DNA from 2 places in the Amycolatopsis sp. WAC 04197 genome. Region 1 is predicted to be linked to the other one. Evidence: riboswitches for the same ligand, from Rfam matches in the RefSeq annotation. Region 1 holds a riboswitch; the other holds the start of a gene.
What was found. A riboswitch is a leader RNA that binds a small molecule or an ion and turns the genes downstream of it on or off. The one in region 1 is predicted to bind glycine.
Positions count from the first base shown of each region.

Region 2: it holds a riboswitch for glycine, as region 1 does, so the genes downstream of both, gcvP (aminomethyl-transferring glycine dehydrogenase) here and gcvP (aminomethyl-transferring glycine dehydrogenase) in region 1, are expected to answer to the same signal.

Region 1 is NZ_QHJK01000003.1:729,796-741,299, reverse strand. It holds gene DMC64_RS16430 (CDP-alcohol phosphatidyltransferase family protein) at 1-475, shown strand, start outside; gene gcvH (glycine cleavage system protein GcvH) at 539-922, shown strand; gene garA (glycogen accumulation regulator GarA) at 1,048-1,515, shown strand; gene DMC64_RS16415 (MerR family transcriptional regulator) at 1,512-2,273, shown strand; gene DMC64_RS16410 (bifunctional nuclease family protein) at 2,494-2,967, shown strand; gene DMC64_RS16405 (TetR/AcrR family transcriptional regulator) at 3,046-3,690, opposite strand; gene DMC64_RS16400 (MerR family transcriptional regulator) at 3,958-4,539, shown strand; glycine riboswitch at 4,586-4,687, shown strand; gene gcvP (aminomethyl-transferring glycine dehydrogenase) at 4,859-7,738, shown strand; gene DMC64_RS16390 (nuclear transport factor 2 family protein) at 7,742-8,104, opposite strand; gene DMC64_RS16385 (helix-turn-helix domain-containing protein) at 8,219-9,037, shown strand; gene DMC64_RS16380 (aldo/keto reductase) at 9,086-9,910, shown strand; gene DMC64_RS16375 (hypothetical protein) at 10,367-11,053, opposite strand; gene DMC64_RS16370 (3-methyladenine DNA glycosylase) at 11,147-11,504, opposite strand, start outside.
Region 2 is NZ_QHJK01000010.1:205,126-216,629, forward strand. It holds gene DMC64_RS33500 (SulP family inorganic anion transporter) at 1-395, shown strand, start outside; gene DMC64_RS33505 (FadR/GntR family transcriptional regulator) at 369-1,079, opposite strand; gene DMC64_RS33510 (L-serine ammonia-lyase) at 1,168-2,541, opposite strand; gene lipA (lipoyl synthase) at 2,558-3,559, opposite strand; gene glyA (serine hydroxymethyltransferase) at 3,556-4,824, opposite strand; gene gcvH (glycine cleavage system protein GcvH) at 4,826-5,203, opposite strand; gene gcvT (glycine cleavage system aminomethyltransferase GcvT) at 5,221-6,312, opposite strand; gene gcvP (aminomethyl-transferring glycine dehydrogenase) at 6,321-9,152, opposite strand; glycine riboswitch at 9,196-9,297, opposite strand; gene DMC64_RS33540 (3-oxoacyl-ACP reductase) at 9,854-10,621, opposite strand; gene DMC64_RS33545 (aldehyde dehydrogenase) at 10,624-11,504, opposite strand, start outside.

The DNA of each region.
Region 1 (11,504 bases):
GCTGGTGTTCAGCGCGCTCACCGACTGGCTCGACGGCAAACTCGCCCGCTGGCTCAACCAGATGTCGCGGCTCGGCCAGCTGCTCGACCCCGCGGCCGACCGGCTCTACATCCTCGCGACCCTCATCGCCTTCCTGATCCGCGACATCATCCCGTGGTGGCTGGTGGTCCCGCTGGTCGTCCGGGAGGCCGTCCTCGGCGTCTGCGTCCTGCTGCTGCGGCGGCGGGGGTTCGCCCCGCCGGAGGTCACCTACATCGGCAAGGGCGCCACCTTCGTGCTGATGTACGCCTTCCCGTTCCTGCTGCTCACCCAGGGCGGCTCCGACATCGCCGCGATCGCCCGGCCGATCGGCTACGCCTTCACGGCATGGGGTGCGGTCCTGTACGTCTATTCAGGCGTGCTGTACGTCGTCCAGACCGTACGGGCGCTGCGCCCGGCCGCTCCCGGCGTGTCGCGGGAGGCGCCGGGCGCGTGACCCGGCGGGATGGGAAACTGCGCGCGTCGGTTTCGAGTGAGGGCATCAGAAAGGGGAGCGGCGTTGTCCACTCCAGAAGAACTGCGGTACACCGAGGAGCACGAGTGGGTCTCCGTGCGCGACGGCGGGCTCGTGCGCGTGGGCATCACGGAGTACGCCCAGGACCAGCTCGGTGACGTGGTGTTCGTCGAACTGCCCGAGGTCGGCAAGCAGGTCGGCTCGGGCGACGCGTTCGGCGAGGTCGAGTCGACCAAGAGCGTCTCGGAGCTGTTCGCCCCGCTCGACGGCGAGGTGGTCGCGGTCAACGACGCGGTGACCGAGTCGCCCGAGCTGATCAACAGCGACCCGTACGGCGAAGGCTGGCTGATCGAGCTCCGTCTCGACGACGCGAGCTCGGTGGAATCCCTGCTGGAGGCCGAGGCGTACCAGGCGCTGATCAAGGAATAGCCGCAGGCCGTGGCCCTTCGGGAAGAGTAGGGGGAGCCGCGGGCCGGAGATTCGATCAGGCACGGTACGTTTGACCTCCACACGTTCTTGAGTAGTGGCAACACACATGCGTTAGGAGAGCTCAGGTGAGCACGAACGACGGGCCCGGCGTTCCCCCGGAGCAGTCTCCGGAGCGGACTTCTGTCTTCCGGGCCGACTTCCTGGCCGACGTCGAAGGCACTGAGGCTCCTCCGGCTGCCGAGGCCCCCGTCCAGGGTGTGGACGCGCTGCCCGCGGGTTCCGCGCTGCTGGTCGTCAAGCGGGGCCCGAACGCGGGGTCGCGCTTCCTGCTGGACCGCGACACCACCAGCGCGGGACGGCACCCGGACAGCGACATCTTCCTCGACGACGTCACGGTCTCCCGGCGGCACGCCGAGTTCCGCCGTGAGGGCGGCGAGTTCGTCGTCATCGACGTCGGCAGCCTCAACGGCACCTACGTCAACCGCGAGCCGGTCGACCAGGCCGTCCTCGCCGGTGGCGACGAGGTGCAGATCGGCAAGTTCCGCCTGGTCTTCCTGACCGGCCCGGGTTCCGGGGGCCAGGGGGCACGGTGACGGCGGCCGGGCGGCCTGATCGGGATGCTTCGCAGCGCGATGGGTTGAGCATCGGGGCCGTGCTGGCGCAGCTGCGCGGCGACTTCCCCGATGTCACCATCTCCAAGATCCGGTTCCTCGAGGCGGAGGGTCTGGTCCAGCCGGGCCGGACCCCGTCGGGGTACCGGCAGTTCGCTCCGGCGGACGTGGAGCGGTTGCGGTTCGTCCTGTCCGCCCAGCGGGATCACTACCTGCCGCTGAAGGTCATCAAGGAACAGCTGGACGCGGCGGATCGGGGCGCCGCGCCGGAAGCGGCGATGCCGAGGCTGCCGCGGAAACTCGTTTCACTCGACGCCCCCGGGGAGAACGGCGGACTGCCGTCCCCCGGGGACTTCGAGACCGATCGCGAGATCAGGCTGACCGAGGAAGATCTGCTCCGCCAGGCCGGCATCGACGCCGCCACCCTGGCTGAGCTGCGGCAATACGGTCTGGTGCGCCCAGGTGCGGCGGGGTTCTTCGACCCCGACGCGGTCCTCGTGGCGAAGACCGTGAAAGCGATGACCGAATTCGGTATCGAGCCGAGACATCTGCGTGCCTTCCGGGCCGCGGCCGACCGCGAGGTCGGCCTGCTGGAGCAGATCGTGACCCCGGTGTATCGGCATCGTGACGAGGACGCCCAGGCGAGGGGCGACGAAGTCGTCCGGGAGCTCGCCGCCTTGACCGTGGCGTTGCACACGCTCTTGGTGAAGGCCGGAATACGGGCTGTCACGGGCGGTTGAACGGTTCCAGGGGACCGGGAGCCGTTGTGCGGCCACTTGTCAATGCCTGAATGTTCGGCACCCTATGCCGTACCGTGAGAGTCGGGTTTGCCACGGGCGAACCGAGAATGTCGGAGACAGCGAGCACAGCGCTCGGAAGACGGGTAGCGTCGGGACTACCGTCGCTTGGTCGTCGAGACAAGCGTTGCAGCCCGTGCGCACGAGAGGGAGGCGAAGCCCGATGAGCGAGATGCGCGTCGTCGGCGTGCGGGTGGAGCTACCCGCGAATCAGCCGATCTTGTTGCTGCGGGAAACCGAAGGCGAGCGTTACCTGCCGATCTGGATCGGCTCGGTGGAGGCCACCGCCATCGCCTTGGAGCAGCAGGGAGTCCGCCCGGCCCGTCCGCTGACCCATGACCTGCTCAAGGAGGTCATCGGCGCACTGGGCCGTGAGCTGGAACAGGTCGTCATCACCGACCTGAAGGAAGGCACGTTCTTCGCGGAACTGGTCTTCGACGGGGACATCCGGGTTTCGGCGCGGCCGAGCGATTCGGTGGCGCTGGCGCTGCGGGTGGGGGTGCCCATCCACGCCGTCGACGCGGTGCTGGAGGAGGCGGGCCTCATCATCCCCGACGAGCAGGAGGACGAGGTCGAGAAGTTCCGCGAGTTCCTCGACTCGGTCTCGCCGGAGGACTTCCGCGGCGCGGACACCTGATCCCGAGAACTCGATCGAAGGGGCGGCGCCTGGTGGTGCCGCCCCTTCTTCGTATGCGTTTAGTCCTCTGAATGCGGATCAGGCGGCGGTCGCCTTGAGGAACAGGTCCGCCAGCTCCCGGCCGTACCGCTCCAGGTCCAGTTTCGGATCCGCCGCGAACTTCGCCGCGACGCCGTCGATGGCCTGCGCGATCGACAGCGCCATCACGTCCGCCGCGAAGTCGCCGAAAGCGCCTTCCTGCTGGCCCTGGCGCAGCTGACGTTCGAGCCGTCCGGTCCGGAACTCCTCGACGAGCGGCGCCGACATGAACCAGCCCTCGGCGTCCGAGCCGCTCGAAGCCATCTCGACCATGACCCGTACCAGTTCCGGGTACGAGCCGAGGAAGGCGATCTCCGCCTCGATGTAGCCGCGCAGCAGCCCGGCGCGGTCGGTCGTGCCCTCGATGCGCTCCTCGAGGAACTTGTCCTTCATCCCGGTCGCGGTGGTGACCACGGCCTGCATCAGGCCGGCCTTGTTGGTGAAGTGGTAGGAGATGATCCGGGTGCTGGACAGCCCGGCCCGCTCCTTGATCTTCGCGAACGACGTCTTGTGGTAGCCGAAGTCGGCGATCGTCGCGATCGCGGCCCCGACGATCTGGGCCCGCCGGGCCGCCTCGGTGACCGAGAGCCCCAGCTCCGCCTGGACCTCTTGCAGGGCACTCTGGGTGGAGGGATTTACTTGCATGAGTAAAAATTAACACGGCTGAGTAAATCCGGCAACCATGCGGCCGAACGGGGGACTGTCCTCGACAAGCCTCAAGAAGAGCTTGAGGCCGACCGCGCGTCGCGTTGACCGGTTTGCCGGACGCGCTTACCGTCAATGAAGGTGAATCGCCAAGGTGTGATTCGGATGTCTGGGGCATTCGTCTTGACGAGGAACTCCGGTGCGGACTCCCGTGGGTCCGCGCGGCTTTGTTCGCCGGCCGCCAGGTCGGGCGAGGGGAGGCATGGCGTGGTCGAGGCTGGTAGCCCTCAAGAGCCGCTCGTTCCGGTCGCTGACGGCGAGCAGGGCGAGCTGTTCCCCGACTCTTCCCTCCCGGACGAACTCGTCGGCTACCGCGGCCCGGCCGCCTGCCAGATCGCCGGGATCACCTACCGGCAGCTCGACTACTGGGCCCGTACGAAGCTGGTCGCGCCGAGCATCCGCACGGCGCACGGTTCCGGTTCGCAGCGGCTCTACTCGTTCAAGGACATCCTCGTCCTGAAGGTGGTCAAGCGGCTGCTGGACACCGGCGTCTCCCTGCAGAACATCCGCGTCGCCGTCGACCACCTGCGCCTGCGAGGCGTCCGCGACCTCGCCAAGGTCACCCTGTTCTCGGACGGCACCACCGTCTACGAGTGCACCTCGCCCGAAGAGATCGTCGATTTACTCCAGGGCGGGCAGGGCGTCTTCGGCATCGCGGTCAGCGGGGCGATGCAGGAGATCAGCGGCACCATCCACGAGTTCCCGGCCGAACGGGCCGACGGCGGCGTGATCGAAACGGTCACGCCGGACGAGCTCACGCAGCGCCGCAACGCCCGTCGCACCGGCTGATCATGAGGCCGCGCGAGCGGCAGGGTAGGCTCACTTCCGCGGTCGACGAATCCGCGCGGGAGAGACCGAGTCGATAACCGTTGAGCTCGGCGCCGAAGGAGCAAGTCCTCCCCGGAACCTCTCAGGCACCCTGGACCGCGCGGAAGAGACGCCTCTGGAAAGTGGTTCGCCAGGTCACAGCCTGGCGGCCCCGCCGACGGTGCAAGCCCGGCTCAACACTCGGGCGAAACTCTCAGGCGCCCCCTCGGGGGTACGGACAGAGTGGGGAGGGCCAGGACAATCCGTCCCGGCCCCACCCCCGCGTCTTGGGAGGTCCCCGATGGAGCCTGTTTCACTGGCCGCTCTCGAATCCGGAACCCCCTTCGCGGACCGGCACATCGGTCCCGGTGCCGAAGAGCTCGCGCGCATCCTCGACGTCGTCGGCGTCACCTCCCTCGAAGAGCTCGCCGAGCGGGCCGTCCCCGCGTCGCTGCGGGAGTCCGCGACCCCGCCGGATCTGCCGCCACCCGCCACCGAGACCGGCGCGCTCGCCGAGCTCCGCGCACTGGCCGCGCGCAACCGGCCGATGGTCCAGATGATCGGCCTCGGCTACCACGACACCGTGACCCCGCCGGTGATCCGCCGCAACGTGCTGGAGAGCCCGGCCTGGTACACCGCGTACACGCCGTATCAGCCGGAGATCTCGCAAGGGCGCCTCGAAGCGCTGCTCAACTTCCAGACCATGGTCGCCGATCTGACCGGGCTGCCGATCGCGAACGCGTCCATGCTGGACGAGGCGACCGCCGCGGCCGAGGCGATGACGCTGGTCCGCCGGGCGGGCAAGGCGAAATCGAGCCGGTTCGTGGTCGACGAGGACACCCTTCCGCAGACGATCGAGGTGCTGCGCACCCGTGCCGAACCGCTGGGCATCGACCTGGTGACCGCGGACCTGTCCCAGGGCATCACCGGGCTCGGGCTCGGCGGCGACTTCTTCGGGGTGCTGCTGTCGTATCCGGGCGCCTCGGGGGTCGTCCGCGAATGGGACCACACGATCGCCGAAGTCAAGGCGCTCGGCGCCGCCGTGGTGATGGCCGCGGATCCGCTCGCGCTGACCCTGCTGCGGTCGCCCGGTGAACTCGGCGCCGACGTCGCCATCGGGTCGACGCAGCGGTTCGGGGTCCCGATGGGCTTCGGCGGGCCGCACGCGGCGTACCTCGCCGTCCGGCAGGGGCTCGAACGGCAGCTGCCCGGACGGCTGGTCGGGGTGTCGAAGGACGCCGACGGCGCTCCCACGTACCGGCTCGCGCTGCAGACCCGTGAACAGCACATCCGCCGCGAAAAGGCGACGAGCAACATCTGCACCGCCCAGGTGCTTCTGGCGGTCATCGCGTCGATGTACGCGGTGTACCACGGTCCCGAAGGGCTGCGCGCCATCGCGAACCGCGCGCACCGGATGGCCACGGTGCTCGCGGCGGGCCTCGCCGAAAGCGGTGTCGACGTCGTGCACTGCGAATTCTTCGACACCGTCACGGTTTCCGTCCCGGGCCGCGCGGCGGGGATCGTCGGCACGGCGCGGGAACTCGGGGTCAACCTGAGGCTCGTGGACTCCGACCACGTCGCCGTCGCCTGCGACGAGACGACCAGTCGTGAGCATCTTTCCTTGGTGTGGAAGGCGTTCGGGGTCGCGGTGTCCGATGTGGACTCGCTCGACGCGGACACCGCGGACGGCTTCCCGCCGGATCTGCGCCGCACCAGCGACTACCTGACCCATCCGGTCTTCCACGCGCACCGTTCGGAAACTGCGCTGCTCCGGTACCTGAGGGCGTTGTCCGACAAGGACGTCGCGCTCGACCGGAGCATGATCCCGCTGGGCTCCTGCACGATGAAGCTCAACGCCACGGCCGAGATGGAGCCGATCACCTGGCCCGAGTTCGCCGGTCTGCATCCGTTCGCGCCCGCCGAGGACGCGGCCGGCCTGCTCACCGTCGTGAAGGATCTGGAGCGCTGGCTCGCTGGGATCACCGGCTACGACGCGGTCTCCCTGCAGCCGAACGCCGGAAGCCAGGGCGAGTTCGCCGGGCTGCTGGCCATCCGCGCGTACCACCGCGAACACGGGAACGCCGCACGTGACGTCTGCCTGATCCCTTCCAGCGCGCACGGGACGAACGCCGCCAGCGCCGTGATGGCCGGAATGCGGGTGGTCGTCGTGAAATGCGACGACGAGGGCAACATCGACCTCGGTCATCTCAAGTCCACTATGGACGAGCACGCGGACGACCTCGCCGCGATCATGATCACCTATCCCTCCACGCACGGCGTGTACGAGGACACCGTCCGCGAGGTCTGCGCGCTGGTGCACGACGCGGGCGGCCAGGTGTACGTCGACGGCGCGAACCTGAACGCGCTGATCGGGGTGGCGCAGTACGGGAAATTCGGCGCCGACGTCTCGCATCTCAACCTGCACAAGACCTTCTGCATCCCGCACGGTGGCGGCGGGCCGGGCATCGGGCCGATCGGCGTCCGTGCGCATCTGGCGCCGTACCTGCCGAACCATCCGCTGCAGCCGGACGCGGGCCCGGCCACCGGGGTGGGGCCGATCAGCGCCGCGCCGTGGGGGAGCGCGTCGATCCTCCCGATCTCCTGGGCCTACGTCCGGATGATGGGCGCCGAAGGCTTGAAGCGGGCGACGCTGACCGCGGTCGCGAACGCCAACTACGTCGCCAAACGTCTCGCCGCGCACTACCCGGTGCTGTACTCCGGGCACGACGGTCTGGTCGCGCACGAATGCATCCTCGATCTCCGCGCGCTCACCAAACGGACCGGCGTCACCGTGGACGACGTCGCCAAGCGCCTGGCCGACTACGGGCTCCACGCGCCGACGATGTCCTTCCCGGTCGCGGGAACGCTCATGGTCGAGCCCACCGAGAGCGAGGATCTCGGTGAACTCGACCGGTTCTGCGACGCGATGATCGCGATCCGCGGCGAGATCGAGAAGGTCGCCGCGGGGGAGTGGCCGCTGGAGGGAAGCCCGCTGCGGAACGCGCCGCATACCGCGCGCTGTCTCGCGGGCGAGTGGGATCGCCCGTACAGCAGGGAGATCGCGGTCTTCCCGGCCGGCTTCACCGCGTCGAAGATCTGGCCCCCGGTGCGGCGGATCGACGGGGCCGCGGGGGACCGCAACCTCGTCTGCTCCTGTCCGCCGCCGGAGGCCTTCGCCTGATCGTCAGCCGGGCATCTTGTCGAGAAAGCCCAGCACCTGCTTGATCCGGCCGTCCTCGACGGTGATGACGTCGAACCCGATCGCCAGCGGCTCCTCGGCGCCTTCCGGGCCGAGGTACCACTGGAACCGCGCGATGTCGTGATGCGCGTCGGGCGCCGCGGGCAGGCTGAACTTCAAGCCCGCGAACTGGGCCTGCGCGCCGGCGATGAAGCCGTCGACACCGTCGTGGCCGGTCACGGCACCGAGCGGGTCGGTGTAGGCGGCGTCCTCGGTGAAGACTTCGGCGATCAGGGCGCGGCGCTTGTCCGCGTCGGTCTCGTTCCACACGGCGATGTACTGCTCGGCGACGCGCTGGATGTCCGACATGGTGTCTCCTCGTTCTGTTGTGGGGTAACCGATGCCGCAACTCTGTCGGCCGGGAGCGGGTCCCGTCGATTACGCCTGAGGTAATGGCGGCTCCGCGCGCGGAGCCGTAGGTTCGTGATCGTGACGACCACAGTGAGCGCGGGCCGCCCCGTCGGCGAACTCCTCCGTGAATGGCGTGACCGCCGCCGGATCAGCCAGCTGGATCTCGCCATCTCGGCGGACATCTCCACCCGGCACCTGAGCTTCGTCGAAACCGGCCGGTCCAAGCCCAGCCGCGAGATGGTGCTGCGGCTCGGCGAACATCTGGAGGTGCCCTTGCGGGAACGCAACCAGCTGCTGCTGGCCGCGGGATACGCGCCCGCGTACGCCGAAACCGGTCTGGCCGCCCCGGAGCTGGAAGCGGTCCGCAAGGCGGTGCGCCAGCTGATGACCGGCCACGAGCCGTACCCGGCCGCCGTCGTCGACCGCTGGTGGAACCTCGTCGACGCCAACGCGAGCATCTCGCTGATGACCGACCTGGTGTCGCCCGCCTTGATGACGCCGCCGGTCAACGTCCTGCGGGTGACGCTGCATCCGGACGGGATGGCGCCACATGTGCTGAATCTGGGGGAGTGGCGGGCCCATCTGCTCGGCAGGCTGCGGCGTCAGGTGATCCAGACCGCCGACCCGATGCTGACCGAACTGCTGGAGGAACTGCGCGCCTATCCGTGCGCGGATCCCGTCCCCGAGGTGGAGGTCCCCGGACCGGGTGACATCTTCGTCCCGCTGAGACTGCGGCACGAGGACGCCGAACTCACGTTCTTCAGCACGGTCTCCACCTTCGGCACGCCGCTCGATGTCACGGTCGCCGAGCTGGTGATCGAGTCGTTCTTCCCGGCGGACGCGGACACGGCGGAGTATTTGCGCGCGTATGCCGCGCGCGGGGTGGAATGATGCGTGGCAAGAAGCCCTGCCGCCGAACCCAGTGAGGATTTCCCTTCCATGGCCGTGCCTTCCGTCGTCCTGAACAACGAGGTAGCCATCCCACAACTCGGTTTCGGCGTCTGGCAGGTGCCCGCGGGCGATACGGCCAAGGTCGTCCGGACCGCCATCGAGGCCGGGTACCGCAGCATCGACACCGCCGCGTCGTACCGGAACGAAGCCGGTGTCGGTGAGGCGATCCGCTCATCGGACGTCCCTCGCGAGGAACTGTTCATCACCACGAAACTGCCGAATCCGGGCCACGGTTACGACGAGGCGCTGCGGGCGTTCGACGCGAGCCTCGCGGAGCTCGGGCTGGACCACGTCGACCTCTACCTGATCCACTGGCCGATGCCCGCCCGCGGGAAGTATGTCGAAACCTGGCGTGCGCTGGAAAAGCTCTACGCGGACGGCCGGGTGCGCGCGATCGGGGTGTCGAACTTCCACGTCCCGCATCTGCGGCGGCTCTTCGACGAGACCGGGATCGTGCCCGCGGTCAACCAGGTCGAGCTGCATCCCCGGCTTCAGCAGAAGGCGTTGCGGGAGTTCCACGCCGAGCACGGCATCGTCACCGAGGCGTGGAGCCCGCTGGCGCAGGGATCTTTGCTCTCGGACGCGACGCTGACCGCCCTCGCCGCCAAATACGGCAAGAGCCCGGCACAGCTCGTGCTGCGCTGGCATCTGCAACTCGGCACGGTCGCGATCCCGAAATCCGTGACACCGTCCCGGATCCGCGAGAACTTCGACGTCTTCGACTTCGAACTCGCCGAAGACGATCTCGCCGCGCTCGCCGAGTTCGACGACGGGACGCGCACCGGCCCGGACCCGGACACCTTCTCCTCGTGAGTGTTGAGGACGGCTCTTACCGTCCTCAACACTCACGAGGCTGGGACCGAATCGGGAGTCTCGCGTGATCAGGTGGACGACACGCGTGATCGGACGGACAACACGAGTGTCTGGAGGGACATCACGCGAGTCGTCCGTCTGGGCACGCGTGTCGTCCATTCCGTCACGTGTGTCGTCCGTCGGATCACGCCGAACCGTCGGACACGGTTGGTGCTAACCGCTCTCACCACTCACGAGGACTTGGCCCGCTGGTACTGGCGTCCTGGGTACATGAAGGCCCCCTTCACTGCGTCTAGCGCAGTGAAGGGGGCCTTCATGTACTTGGGAAGGTGCGAAGGTCGAGTTCAGCAGAAGTCCAAGACACCCTTGGTTCTAACCGTCCAACGCTCACGAGGCGGAGGTACGGGAAAGGCCCCTTCCCGAGCGGCGAAGGGGCCTTTCCCGTGGTTCGGGGCCTCAGGTGGCCTTGATACCCGCGGCCGCGAAGTCGGCCTGCTGGGCGGGCTGCTGGAGGTACTGGCGGAACGTCTGCGCGGCGCGCATCTGGACCTCGTCGATGTTCTTGCCGGCGAGCCCGACGAGCGGGTAGTCGGCCGAACGCGCCGTCGCGACCGACTGGGCGGGCGAACCGACCAGCTCGGGCTTGGCGGTGTTCAGCTCGGTCACCCAGTAGGAGGACTCGGGGATCCAGGCGGCGGGCAGGCCGCCGATGGAGTCGAGGTTGGTCCGTCCGACGAGGCCGTCGAGCACCGAAGCGGAGGACAGCGCGTCGATCTGGATGATCACGCAGTGGTCGCGGACCACGGTCGCGGCGTTGTTCCACCGCTCGGCCGCCGCGCGGACCGGCTTCTCGATGCTGGGGGTGACGATGACCCGCATCGGGGTGTCGCCGGCGCTGCACGCCTTGGCCTGGGCTTCGGCGCGGGTGTTGAGCTCGCCGTCCGCCCAGTTCCAGCCCAGCACGCCGATCGCGACCAGGACCACGAGGACCAGGCAGGCGATGGGCCATTTGGCGATCCGCCGCCGCGGGGCCTTCTTCCCGACGATCCGGTGCGAACCGGTCGCCTCACCGCGACCCTGAGGCCGCTTCGGCGGGTCGAGGGGATGCGGCACCGGCTCCTCGACCGCGCTGTGTCGCCCCATCGTTGTCCTTTCGAAACGTGCGCGCTCGCGCTGCGTATGCAATCAAACCGTTATCACTCTAACAGGGGAGGATGTTACGGGGAATGCGACGACTCACAGTTGTTTTCCGCGTGTCGCGGGAACTTTCCTTAACTCGGCCAGGAGCCGTTGGCAATGCGCTATCAGGTGCTCACGCAGCGGCGCCGCCCGCCGGGCGAACGCGGCCTGCGCGCGGGCGTACTCTGCACGGCCTTCCGTGGTCTCGATCCGTACGGGCGAGTACCCGAACGACGCCAGATCGTACGGGCTGGCCCGCATGTCCAGCTCACGGATGTCCGCGGCCAGCTCGAAGCAGTCACCGACCAGCTCGGCCGGGACGAACGGATCGAGTTTGTACGCCCACTTGAACAGATCCATGTTGGCGTGCAGGCAGCCCGGCTGCTCGAAGTCGACCTGGTCCTCCCGCGCCGGC
Region 2 (11,504 bases), on a different contig from region 1:
ACCACGCCGATCACGTCGCCGAGGAGCGGGCGCTCCTGGACGAGCACATCGTCGCGTTCCGGCTCGATGGACCGCTCGTCTTCGCCGCGGCGCACCAGTTCCTGCTGGAGCTGTCCGAGGTCGCCGACGTCCGGGTGGTCATCCTCCGGATGTCGCGGGTGTCGGCCATCGACGCCACCGGCGCCCTCGTCCTGCGCGACGCCATCGAACGCCTCGAACATCGCGGGATCACGGTCCTGGTGTCGGGGATCAAACCCGGCCACGAGAAGGTGCTCGACGAACTCGGCGTCGCGGACCGGCTCCGCGCGGAGGGCCGGGTGTTCCCGGATACGCCGCACGCGATCGATTTCGCGCACGCGCTGCTGACCTCAAGCGAGGAACGCGCGAAGCAGTGACGCGGTCCCTTCGACGTGTTCCGTCATCGCCCGGCGGGCCGCCTCGGAGTCCCCGGCGAGGATCGCGTCGACGATGGCCTCGTGCTGGGCGTTGGAATGCTCCAGGTTCGGTTCCAGCAGCGGGATCATGTCGAGCAGCTGGTTGACCCGCATGCGCGCGTCCGCCATCGCCGTGGTCAGCGAGCCGGACGCGGTGACCTCGGCGATCGCCAGATGCAGCCGCGAATCCTTGCGCCGGTAGTCGCCGACGTCGGCCGCCGCGGCCTCGGCGAGCGTGCTCGTCAGATGCTGCCGGTCGGCCGGGCTGAGCGAACGCGAGGCCGCCATCTCGGCGGCGCCGGTCTCCAGGACGTGCCGGAGGCCGAGCGCGTCCTCCAGCGTGGCGTTGTCGACCTTCCGGCCGTCGGCGGCGGGCGGGTCGGGCAGGACGTCGTTGACGAACGTGCCGCCGTACCGGCCGCGCCGCGACTCGACGTAACCCGCGTCGGACAGCGCGCGGATGGCCTCGCGCAGCGTCACCCGGCTGACCCCGAGCCGCTCGGCGAGCTCACGTTCCGAGGGCAGCCGCTCCCCCGCGCCCACCACGCCCAGCCGGATCGCCTGGAGCAGCCTTTCGACGGTCTCCTCGAAGGCGTTGCCCGCGCGCACCGGGCGGAACAGCGCGTCACCCGCTTTCGACTCCACCACTCGAGTTTAGGCGGCCCGCAATTCGTCCTCTGGATGCGGTACTTGCGTGTGCAACTACCGCATCCAGAGGACTAAACGCGGGGCATCAGCATTCGATGACGTTCACGGCGAGGCCGCCGCGCGCGGTCTCCTTGTACTTCACGCTCATGTCGGCACCGGTCTCGCGCATCGTCTTGATCGCCTTGTCCAGCGTCACGACGTGCGAACCGTCGCCGCGCATCGCCATCCGCGCCGCGTGGATCGCCTTCGACGCGCCGACGGCGTTGCGTTCGATGCACGGGATCTGCACCAGCCCGCCGACCGGGTCGCACGTGAGCCCCAGGTGGTGCTCGACGCCGATCTCGGCGGCGTTCTCCACCTGCGCGGGTGAACCGCCGAGGACCTCGGTGAGCCCGGCGGCGGCCATGGCGCTGGCCGAACCGACCTCACCCTGGCAACCGACCTCGGCGCCCGAGATCGACCCCGTCTGCTTGAGGATCGAGCCGATCGCGCCCGCGGTGAGCATGAACGTCACGATGCCGTCGTCCGACGAGCCCCGGATGAACCGCTGGTAGTAGTGCAGAACGGCCGGGATGATCCCCGCCGCGCCGTTGGTCGGCGCGGTGACGACGCGGCCGCCCGCGGCGTTCTCCTCGTTGACCGCCAGTGCGTACAGACTCACCCAGTCCATCGCGTACAGCGGATCGCCGACGCCGTCCTCCGCGAGCAGCTTCTCGTGCAACGCCTTCGCGCGCCGAGGCACCTTCAGGCCGCCCGGCAGGACGCCCTCGTGCTCGCAGCCGTTGCGCACACATTCCGCCATGACCTGCCAGATCTCCAGCAGCCCTTCGCGGATCTCCTCGCGGGTGCGCCATGCGAGTTCGTTGCGCAGCATGATCTCGCTGATGGACAGCCCGGTGTCCTCGCAGTGCTTCAGCAGATCCGCGCCGGTGCGGAACGGGAACTCCAGCTTCGTCGAGTCCTCGACGACGACGGTGTCGGTCTCGTAGGACTCGTCGCGGACGAACCCGCCGCCGACGGAGTAGTAGGTGCGCTCGCGCAGCACCTTCCCGTCGGCGTCGAACGCGCGGAAGATCATCCCGTTCGGGTGCGCCGGCAAGGATTTCCGCCGGTGCATGGTCAGGTCGGTGTCCTCGGTGAACACGATCTCGTGCTCGCCCCGCACCTTCAGCCGGCAGGATTCGCGGATCGCCGCGATCTTGCCGGGCACGGTGTCGGTGTCGATCTCCTCCGGACGCTCCCCGGACAGCCCGAGCAGCACGGCCTTGTCGCTGCCGTGCCCGAACCCGGTCGCGCCGAGCGAGCCGAAAAGCTCGCTCTGGACGCGTGCCGTCGCGGTGAGGTCACCGTCGGCCGCCAGACCGTCCACAAAGGTCAGTGCGGCGCGCATCGGGCCCACCGTGTGGGAGCTGGAGGGGCCGATGCCGATCGAAAACAGGTCGAAGACGCTGATCGCCATTGATCTGCCCTCCTTCCTATCTGGCCAGCAGTGAGCTGGCCTCTTGGGCCGCGGGCCCTTCGGCGGCGAGATGGGCCAAATTCTCCGACAGCGCTTCGCCGCGGTGGGCCTTCGTCTGGGCGAAAAGGCGACCGGCCCGATACGACGAGCGTACGAGCGGCCCGGCCATCACACCAGCGAAGCCCATCGCTTCGGCCGCCTTCGAATGCTCGACGAACTCTTCCGGCTTGACCCAGCGGTCCACCGGATGATGCCGCGGCGACGGGCGCAGGTACTGGGTGATCGTGAGGATCTCGCAGCCCGCGTCGACCAGATCCTTCATCGCCGGAGCCACCTCCTCCGGCGTCTCACCCATACCGAGGATCAGGTTCGACTTCGTCACCAGACCGGCCTCGCGGGCCTTCGTGATGACCTCCAACGACCGCGCGTACCGGAAACCCGGCCGGATCCGCTTGAAGATCCGCGGCACCGTCTCCACGTTGTGCGCCAAAACCTCCGGCCGCGAACCGAACACCTCGGCCAGCTGGTCCGGATCCGCGTTGAAATCCGGGATCAACAGCTCGACACCGGTGCCCGGATTCAACGCGTGGATCTGACGGACGGTCTCCGCGTACAGCCACGCACCACCGTCCTCCAGATCGTCACGCGCGACACCGGTCACCGTCGAGTAGCGCAAGCCCATGGCCTGCACCGACTCCGCCACCTTGCGCGGCTCGGTCCGGTCCAGCGCCTCCGGCTTGCCCGTGTCGATCTGGCAGAAGTCACACCGGCGCGTGCACTGGTCCCCGCCGATCAGGAACGTCGCCTCGCGGTCTTCCCAGCACTCGTAGATGTTGGGACAACCGGCCTCCTCACACACGGTGTGGAGGCCTTCACGCTTGACCAAACCCTTGAGCTCCGTGAATTCCGGACCCATGCGCGCACGGGTCTTGATCCACGGCGGCTTCTTCTCGATCGGGGTCTGCGCGTTGCGGACTTCCAGCCGGAGAAGTTTGCGCCCCTCGGGGAGCGCGCTCATCGGTTGAGGTCCGCGTACAACGGGTGCTTCTTGGCCAGCAGTTCGACCCGGGAGGCCAGCGACTGGCGCAGGTCCTCGTCGAAGTCCGGGCGCAGCGCCTCGGCGATGATGTCGGCCACCTCGGCGAAGTCCTCGGCACCGAAACCGCGGGTCGCCAGCGCCGGGGTGCCGATCCGCAGGCCGGAGGTGACCATCGGCGGACGCGGGTCGAACGGGACGGCGTTGCGGTTGACCGTGATACCGACCGAGTGCAGCCGGTCCTCGGCCTGCTGACCGTCCAAAGTGGAGTTGACCAGATCGACGAGCACGAGGTGCACGTCGGTCCCGCCGGTCAGCACGCGGACGCCGGCCTCGCTGCAATCCGTGCGCGACAGGCGGTCGGCCAGGATCTTCGCGCCTTCGAGCACACGCTGCTGGCGCTCGCGGAACTCCTCGCTCGCGGCGATCTTGAGCGCGACGGCCTTGGCGGCGATGACGTGCTCCAGCGGACCGCCCTGCTGGCCGGGGAACACCGCCGAGTTGATCTTCTTGGCGAGTTCCTGGCGGGACAGGATGATGCCGCCACGCGGACCGCCGAGGGTCTTGTGCGTGGTCGTGGTGACGATGTCGGCGTAGGGCACCGGGCTCGGGTGCAGCCCGGCCGCGACCAGACCGGCGAAGTGCGCCATGTCGACCATGACCTTCGCGCCGACCTCGTCGGCGATACGGCGGAACTCGGCGAAGTCGAGCTGACGCGGGTACGCCGACCAGCCGGCGATGATCAGCTTCGGCTTGTGCTCCTTGGCGAGGCGCTCGATCTCCTCGATGTCGACGATCCCGGTCTCTTTGTCGACGTGGTACGCGACGACGTTGTAGAGCTTGCCCGAGAAGTTGATCTTCATCCCGTGGGTCAGGTGACCGCCGTGGGCGAGGTCGAGACCGAGGATGGTGTCGCCGGGATTGAGCACCGAGACCATCGCGGCGGCGTTGGCCTGCGCGCCCGAGTGGGGCTGGACGTTGGCGTGCTCGGCGCCGAAGAGGGCCTTCGCGCGGTCGATCGCCAGCTGCTCGATGACGTCGACGTGCTCACAACCGCCGTAGTAGCGGCGGCCGGGGTAGCCCTCGGCGTACTTGTTCGTCAGCACCGAACCCTGCGCCTCGAGCACGCCCACCGGGGCGAAGTTCTCCGAGGCGATCATCTCCAGGGTCGACTGCTGCCGGTCGAGTTCGGCCGCGACGGCGGTGGCGACCTCGGGGTCCACATCGGACAGGGCAGCGTTGAACATCTCAGTTCTCCTGGGTCAAGACGGCGTACGCCTGGGCGTCGAGCAGGGCGGGCACGTCGCCGGTCAGACGCACCTTCAGGAGCCATCCTTCGGCGTACGGGTCCGAGTTGATGAGCTCGGGGGTGTCCGTTGTGGCCTCGTTCACCTCGACGACCTCGCCGTCCACGGGTGCGTACAGCTCGCTGACCGACTTGGTCGACTCGACCTCGCCGAACACCTCGCCCGCGGTGACGGTGTCGCCGACCGAGGGAAGCTGGACGAACACGATGTCACCGAGCGACTCGGCGGCGAAGGCGGTGATGCCCACGGTGGCGACGCCGTCGGCGACGTTCAGCCACTCGTGTTCCTTCGTGTACTTCAGGTCCTGGGGAATGCTCATGATGTCGGAAGGGCCTTTCAGGCGCGGGAGTAGAAGGGCAGGGCGACGACCTCGACGGGCTCGATCCGGCCCCGGATGTCGACGGAAAGCTCGGTGCCGGGCTCGGAGTGCTCCCGGTCCACGTAGGCCATGGCGATCGGGTAACCCAGCGTCGGCGAGAGGGCACCGCTGGTGACCTCGCCGATCTCGGTCTCGCCCGCCAGGACGGTGTAGCCGTGACGCGGCGCGCGGCGGCCGGAGCCCTTGAGCCCGACACGGACCCGGGGAACGTCCTTCTTGGACAGCTCTTCGAGCGCGGCTTTGCCGACGAAGTCGTTCGGCTTCTCGAACTTGACCACCCGGCCGAGTCCGGCCTCGAACGGGCTCAGCTGGAGGCTGAGTTCGTTGCCGTACAACGGCATTCCGGCTTCGAGACGCAGGGTGTCGCGGCAGGCGAGACCCGCCGGGAGCAGGCCGTGCGGCTCGCCAGCCTCGGTGAGGATGCGCCAGACGGCGGGCGCCTCACCGGCCGGGACGTACAGCTCGAAGCCGTCCTCGCCGGTGTAGCCGGTGCGGGCCAGCAGGACGTCGTGGCCCTTCACGACGGCCGGGACGCTCGCGTAGTACTTGAGCGCGCCCAGGTCGGCGTCGGTGACGGCGCCGAGGATCTCGACGGCCTTCGGACCCTGGACGGCGATCAGCGCGACGTCCTCGGACTTGTTCTCGACGACCGCGTCGAAACCCGAGACCCGCTCGGCCAGCGCGTCGGCGACCACGGCGGCGTTGCCCGCGTTGGCCACGACCAGGAACTTCTCGTCAGCGAGGCGGTAGACGACCAGGTCGTCCAGCACGCCGCCGTTCTCGTCGCAGATCATCGTGTAGCGCGCCCGGCCCGGCTTGACCCCGGACAGGTTGCCGACCAGCGCGTAGTCGAGGGTGTCGGCGGCCTGCGGGCCGGTCACCTCGATCTCGGCCATGTGGGACAGGTCGAACAGGCCGGCGGCCTCGCGGACCGCCTTGTGCTCCGCCAGTTCGCTGGAATAGCGGATCGGCATCGACCAGCCCGCGAAATCGGTGAACAGCGCACCCAGTCCTTTGTGGACTCCGTGCAGGGACGTCTCTTTCGACATCAAGTGCCTCAGTTCTCGTAGGCGTTGAGCGGCGGGCAGGAGCAGACGAGGTTACGGTCCCCGCGCGCACCGTCGATGCGGCGCACCGGAGGCCAGTACTTGGACTTGCGGTTCACTCCGGCGGGGTACACCGCCAGTTCGCGGTCGTAGGGCAGGTCCCACTCGCCGACGAGGGTCTCGGCGGTGTGCGGGGCGTTGCGCAGCGGGCTGTTGTCCGCGGCCCACTTGCCCTGCGCGACGGCGTCGATCTCCGCGCGGATGGCGATCATCGCCGCGATGAAGCGGTCGATCTCGCCGAGGTCCTCGGATTCGGTCGGCTCGACCATCAGCGTGCCCGCGACCGGGAACGACATGGTCGGGGCGTGGAAGCCGTAGTCGATCAGGCGCTTCGCCACGTCGTCGACGCTGACGCCGGTCTCCTTGGTGAGCCCGCGCAGGTCGAGGATGCACTCGTGCGCGACCAGGCCGTCCTGGCCGGTGTAGAGCACCGGGTAGTGCTGGTTGAGGCGCTCGGCCACGTAGTTCGCGGCGAGCACGGCGACCTGCGTCGCGGCGGTGAGCCCGCCCGCGCCCATCATGCGGACATACGCCCACGAGATCGGCAGGATCGACGCCGAGCCGTACGGGGCCGCGCTGATCGGGCCGACACCGGTCTCGGGTCCGGCCTTCTCCAGCAGCGGGTGGTTCGGCAGGTACGGCGCGAGGTGCGCGCGCACCGCGACCGGGCCGACGCCGGGGCCGCCGCCACCGTGCGGGATGCAGAAGGTCTTGTGCAGGTTCAGGTGCGAGACGTCGCCACCGAACTCACCCGGCTTGGCGAGCCCGAGCAGGGCGTTGAGGTTCGCGCCGTCGACGTAGACCTGGCCGCCCGCGTCGTGGACGATCTTGGCCAGCTCGTCGATGCCGTTCTCGTACACGCCGTGCGTGGACGGGTACGTGACCATGATCGCGGACAGCGTGTCGCGGTGGGCGTCGACCTTGGCGCGCAGGTCATCGAGGTCGACGTTGCCCTCGTCGGTGCACTTGACCACGACGACGCGCATCCCGGCCATCACCGCGGAGGCGGCGTTCGTGCCGTGCGCGGACGACGGGATCAGGCAGACCTCGCGTTCGGTCTGGCCGTTGGCGTGGTGGTACGCGCGGATCGCGAGCAGACCGGCGAGCTCGCCCTGGCTGCCCGCGTTCGGCTGCAGCGACACCTTGTCGTAGCCGGTGACCTCGGCGAGCCAGCCCGACAGCTGCTCGACCAGGGTGTGGTAGCCCTCGGCCTGGTCGGCGGGCGCGAACGGGTGGATCCCCGCGAACTCGCGCCAGCTGATCGGCTCCATCTCGGTGGTGGCGTTGAGCTTCATCGTGCAGGAGCCGAGCGGGATCATGCCGCGGTCGAGCGCGTAGTCGAGGTCCGAAAGGCTCCGCAGGTAACGCAGCATCGCGGTCTCGGAGCGGTGCGAGTGGAAGACCTCGTGGGTGAGGTACTCGCTCTGGCGGCCGAGGCCCGCGGGCAGGGCCTGGGCGCTTCCGGCCTGGTTTTCGATCCCGAACGCGTTGAGCACCTTGGCGATGATCGCGGGCGTGGTGACCTCGTCGACCGCGATGCGGACGTGGTCGGCGTCGACCGGGCCGAGGTTGATCCCGTTCTCCCGCGCGACCGCGACGACCGCTTCGGCCTGGCCGGGCATGCGGGCGAGGACGGTGTCGAAGAAGCCCTCGTGGACGACCTCGACGCCGCCCTCGCGGAGGGCTCCCGCCAGTCCGGCGGCGAGTTCGTGGACGCGGGTCGCGATGCGCTTGAGGCCGTCCGGACCGTGGTAGACCGCGTACATCGCGGCGAGCACGGCGGGCAGGACCTGCGCGGTACAGATGTTGGAGGTGGCCTTCTCGCGGCGGATGTGCTGCTCGCGGGTCTGCAGGGCGAGGCGGTACGCGGGGTTGCCGTCGGCGTCGACCGAAACGCCGACCAGACGACCCGGCAGCGAGCGCTCGAGCCCGGCGCGGACGGCCATGAACCCGGCGTGCGGGCCGCCGTAGCCGAGCGGGACACCGAAGCGCTGAGTGGAACCGGCGGCGATGTCGGCGCCGAACTCACCCGGCGCGGTGATCAGGGTGAGGGCGAGCAGGTCGGCGGCGACGGTGTACAGCGCGCCGGCGGCCTTCGCGGTCTCGGAGATGGCGGAGTAGAAGCCCGCGCCGCGCAGCACGCCGGAAGCGCCCGGGTACTGGACGACGACGCCGAAGAACTCCTCCGGCAGGCCGGTGAGCAGGTCGCGGACCTCGACCTCGACGCCCATGGCCTCGGCGCGGGTGCGGACGACGGCGATGGTCTGCGGCAGGCATTCGGCGTCGAGGACGACCTTGTTCGACTTCGCCTTCGACGCGCGGCGCATCAGCATGACGGCCTCGGCGACGGCGGTGGACTCGTCGAGCAGGGAGGCGTTCGCGGTGGCGAGACCGGCCAGCTCGGAGACCATGGTCTGGAAGTTGAGGAGGGCTTCGAGACGGCCCTGCGAGATCTCCGGCTGATACGGCGTGTACGCCGTGTACCAGGCCGGGTTCTCCAGCACGTTGCGGCGGATGACCGCCGGGGTGACCGTGTCGTGGAAGCCGAGGCCGATCATCTGCGTCATCGGCTTGTTGAGCGCGGCGAGCGCGCGAAGCTCGGCGATGGCGTCCTCTTCGGACGCGGCGGGGGGAAGGTCGAGGTCGCGGGTGACGCGGATCGCGGACGGCACCGCGGCCTGCACCAGGGCATCGAGACTGCCGAAGCCGACCTCGGCGAGCATCTTGGCCTGCTCGGACTCCGAGGGGCCGATGTGCCGGTCGTCGAAGGACGTACTGGTCAAGGGAGCTCCTTGGGTCAGGCGCCGGATAGACCGGTGCGCTGGGAACTCCCCCTCTGTCATGGCACCTGAGAGTTTCACCACCGATGAGGGTGGCTTTCACCTTGGGTGAGGCGCACTTGCGCGCCTGCTTTCCAGAGTGGCCTCGCGTGAAGCGGTAGTGGGTACCTGAGAGATTCCGGGGAGTTTGCTCCTTCGGTGCCCCACCACGTTCGTGGGGGCTCTCCCGCTCCAGCTCGACGGCCCGATCTGCAGTTGTGCGCACACCGTACCTGGCCTGTTCAGCGCGCGTCTACTTCCCACCGACGACGTCACTTGCGAGTTCCGGCTCTGATCACGCGAGTTACGGCTCCAAGCACGCGAGTCACGGCCCCGATCACGCGAGTTACGCGTTCTCCATCACCATGTCGGCGCACAGGCGGGACATGTCCGCGCAGGTCAGCGGGTCACCGTCCCGGCCACCGGGGCGAGTGACGGCCCGCATTCAGAGGACTAAACGCGCCGGGTCAACTGGGCCCGGGGTGAAAGGGCCCTTCACCGCATGAGACGAGGGGAAAGCGTCCTTCGGCCCCCCCCGGACCGAGCGCGACGGCCGGCCCCGAGTCCGTGAAGCCTCCTTCCCTACTCTCAAGGTAGGGAAGGAGGCCTTCACGGACAGAGGAGCCGAGGAGCACCGCATTTAGAGGACTAAATGCGGGCAGGGGTCAGAGCGGCGTGACGTAGGCGCCCGAGATGCCGCCATCCACCAGGAACTGCGAAGCCGTGATGAACGAGGCGTCATCGCTCGCCAGGAACGCGACCGCGCCCGCGATCTCCTCCGGCTCCGCGAACCGCCCGACCGGCACGTGCACCAGCCGCCGCGCGGCCCGCTCCGGGTCCTTCGCGAACAGTTCCTTGAGCAGCGGCGTGTTCACCGGACCCGGGCACAGCGCGTTCACCCGGATGTTCTCCCGCGCGAACTGCACGCCCAGTTCCCGGCTCATCGCCAGCACCCCGCCCTTGGACGCGGTGTACGAGATCTGCGACGTCGCCGCGCCCATCACCGCGACGAACGACGCCGTGTTGATGATCGAGCCCTTCCCCTGCCGCTGCATATGCGGCAGGACCGCCTTGCAGCACAGGTACACCGACGTCAGGTTGACCTTCTGCACCTTCTCCCACGCGTCGATGCCCGTGGTGAGGATCGAGTCGTCCTCGGGCGGGGAGATACCGGCGTTGTTGAACGCGACGTCGACCGAGCCGAAGGTGTCCACAGTGGTCTGGAACAGGGCCTCGACCTGCTCGGCGTCGGTGACGTCGGCCTGCACGAACAGGCCGCCGACCTCGTCGGCCGCGGCCTTGCCCGCCTCGGCGGAGATGTCGCCGATGACGACCTTCGCGCCTTCGCTCGCCAGCCGCCGCGCGGTGGCGAGGCCGATCCCGCTGCTGCCGCCGGTGATGACGGCGACGCGGCCTTCGAAACGCTGAACCATTCCTATTCCTCCGTGCTGATGAAGACGTTTTTGGTCTCGGTGAAGGCGTCGACGGCGTCCGGCCCCAGCTCACGGCCCAGCCCGGACTGCTTGAACCCGCCGAACGGCGTCCAGTACCGGACGGACGAATGCGAGTTGACCGACAGATTCCCGGCCTCGACACCGCGCGCGACGCGGAAGGCGCGGCCGACGTCGCGGGTCCAGATCGAGCCGGACAGCCCGTACTCGGTCCGGTTGGCCATGGACACCGCGTCCGCCTCGCCGTCGAACGGGACCACGGCGACGACCGGACCGAAGATCTCCTCGGACGCCAGCGGATGCCGCAGGTCCGGCGGGGTGACGACGGTCGGCGCGAACCAGTACCCGGGACCGACGGGCGCGTTGCCCCGGAAGGCGACCGGCGCGGAATCGTCCACATAGGACGACACCTTCGCGTGATGCCCCGCCGAGATCAGCGGGCCCATCTCGGTGACCTCCAGCCGCGGATCCCCGACGACGACGCCGTTCACCGCGGGTTCCAGCAGCTCCATGAACTTCTCGTACACGCTCGACTGCACCAGGATCAGCGACCGCGCGCAGCAGTCCTGCCCGGCGTTGTCGAAGACGCCGTACGGCGCGGTGGCGGCGGCCTTCTCCAGGTCGGCGTCGGCGAACACGATGTTCGCGTTCTTGCCGCCGAGCTCCAGCGTCACCCGCTTCACCTGCGCGGCGCAGCCCGCCATGATCTGCTTGCCGACCTCGGTGGAGCCGGTGAACACCACCTTCCGCACCGCCGGATGGTCCACGAAGCGCTGCCCCACCACGGATCCCTTGCCGGGGAGCACCTGGAAGACGTCTTCGGGGATCCCCGCCTCGCGGGCGAGTTCGCCGAGGCGGATCGCGG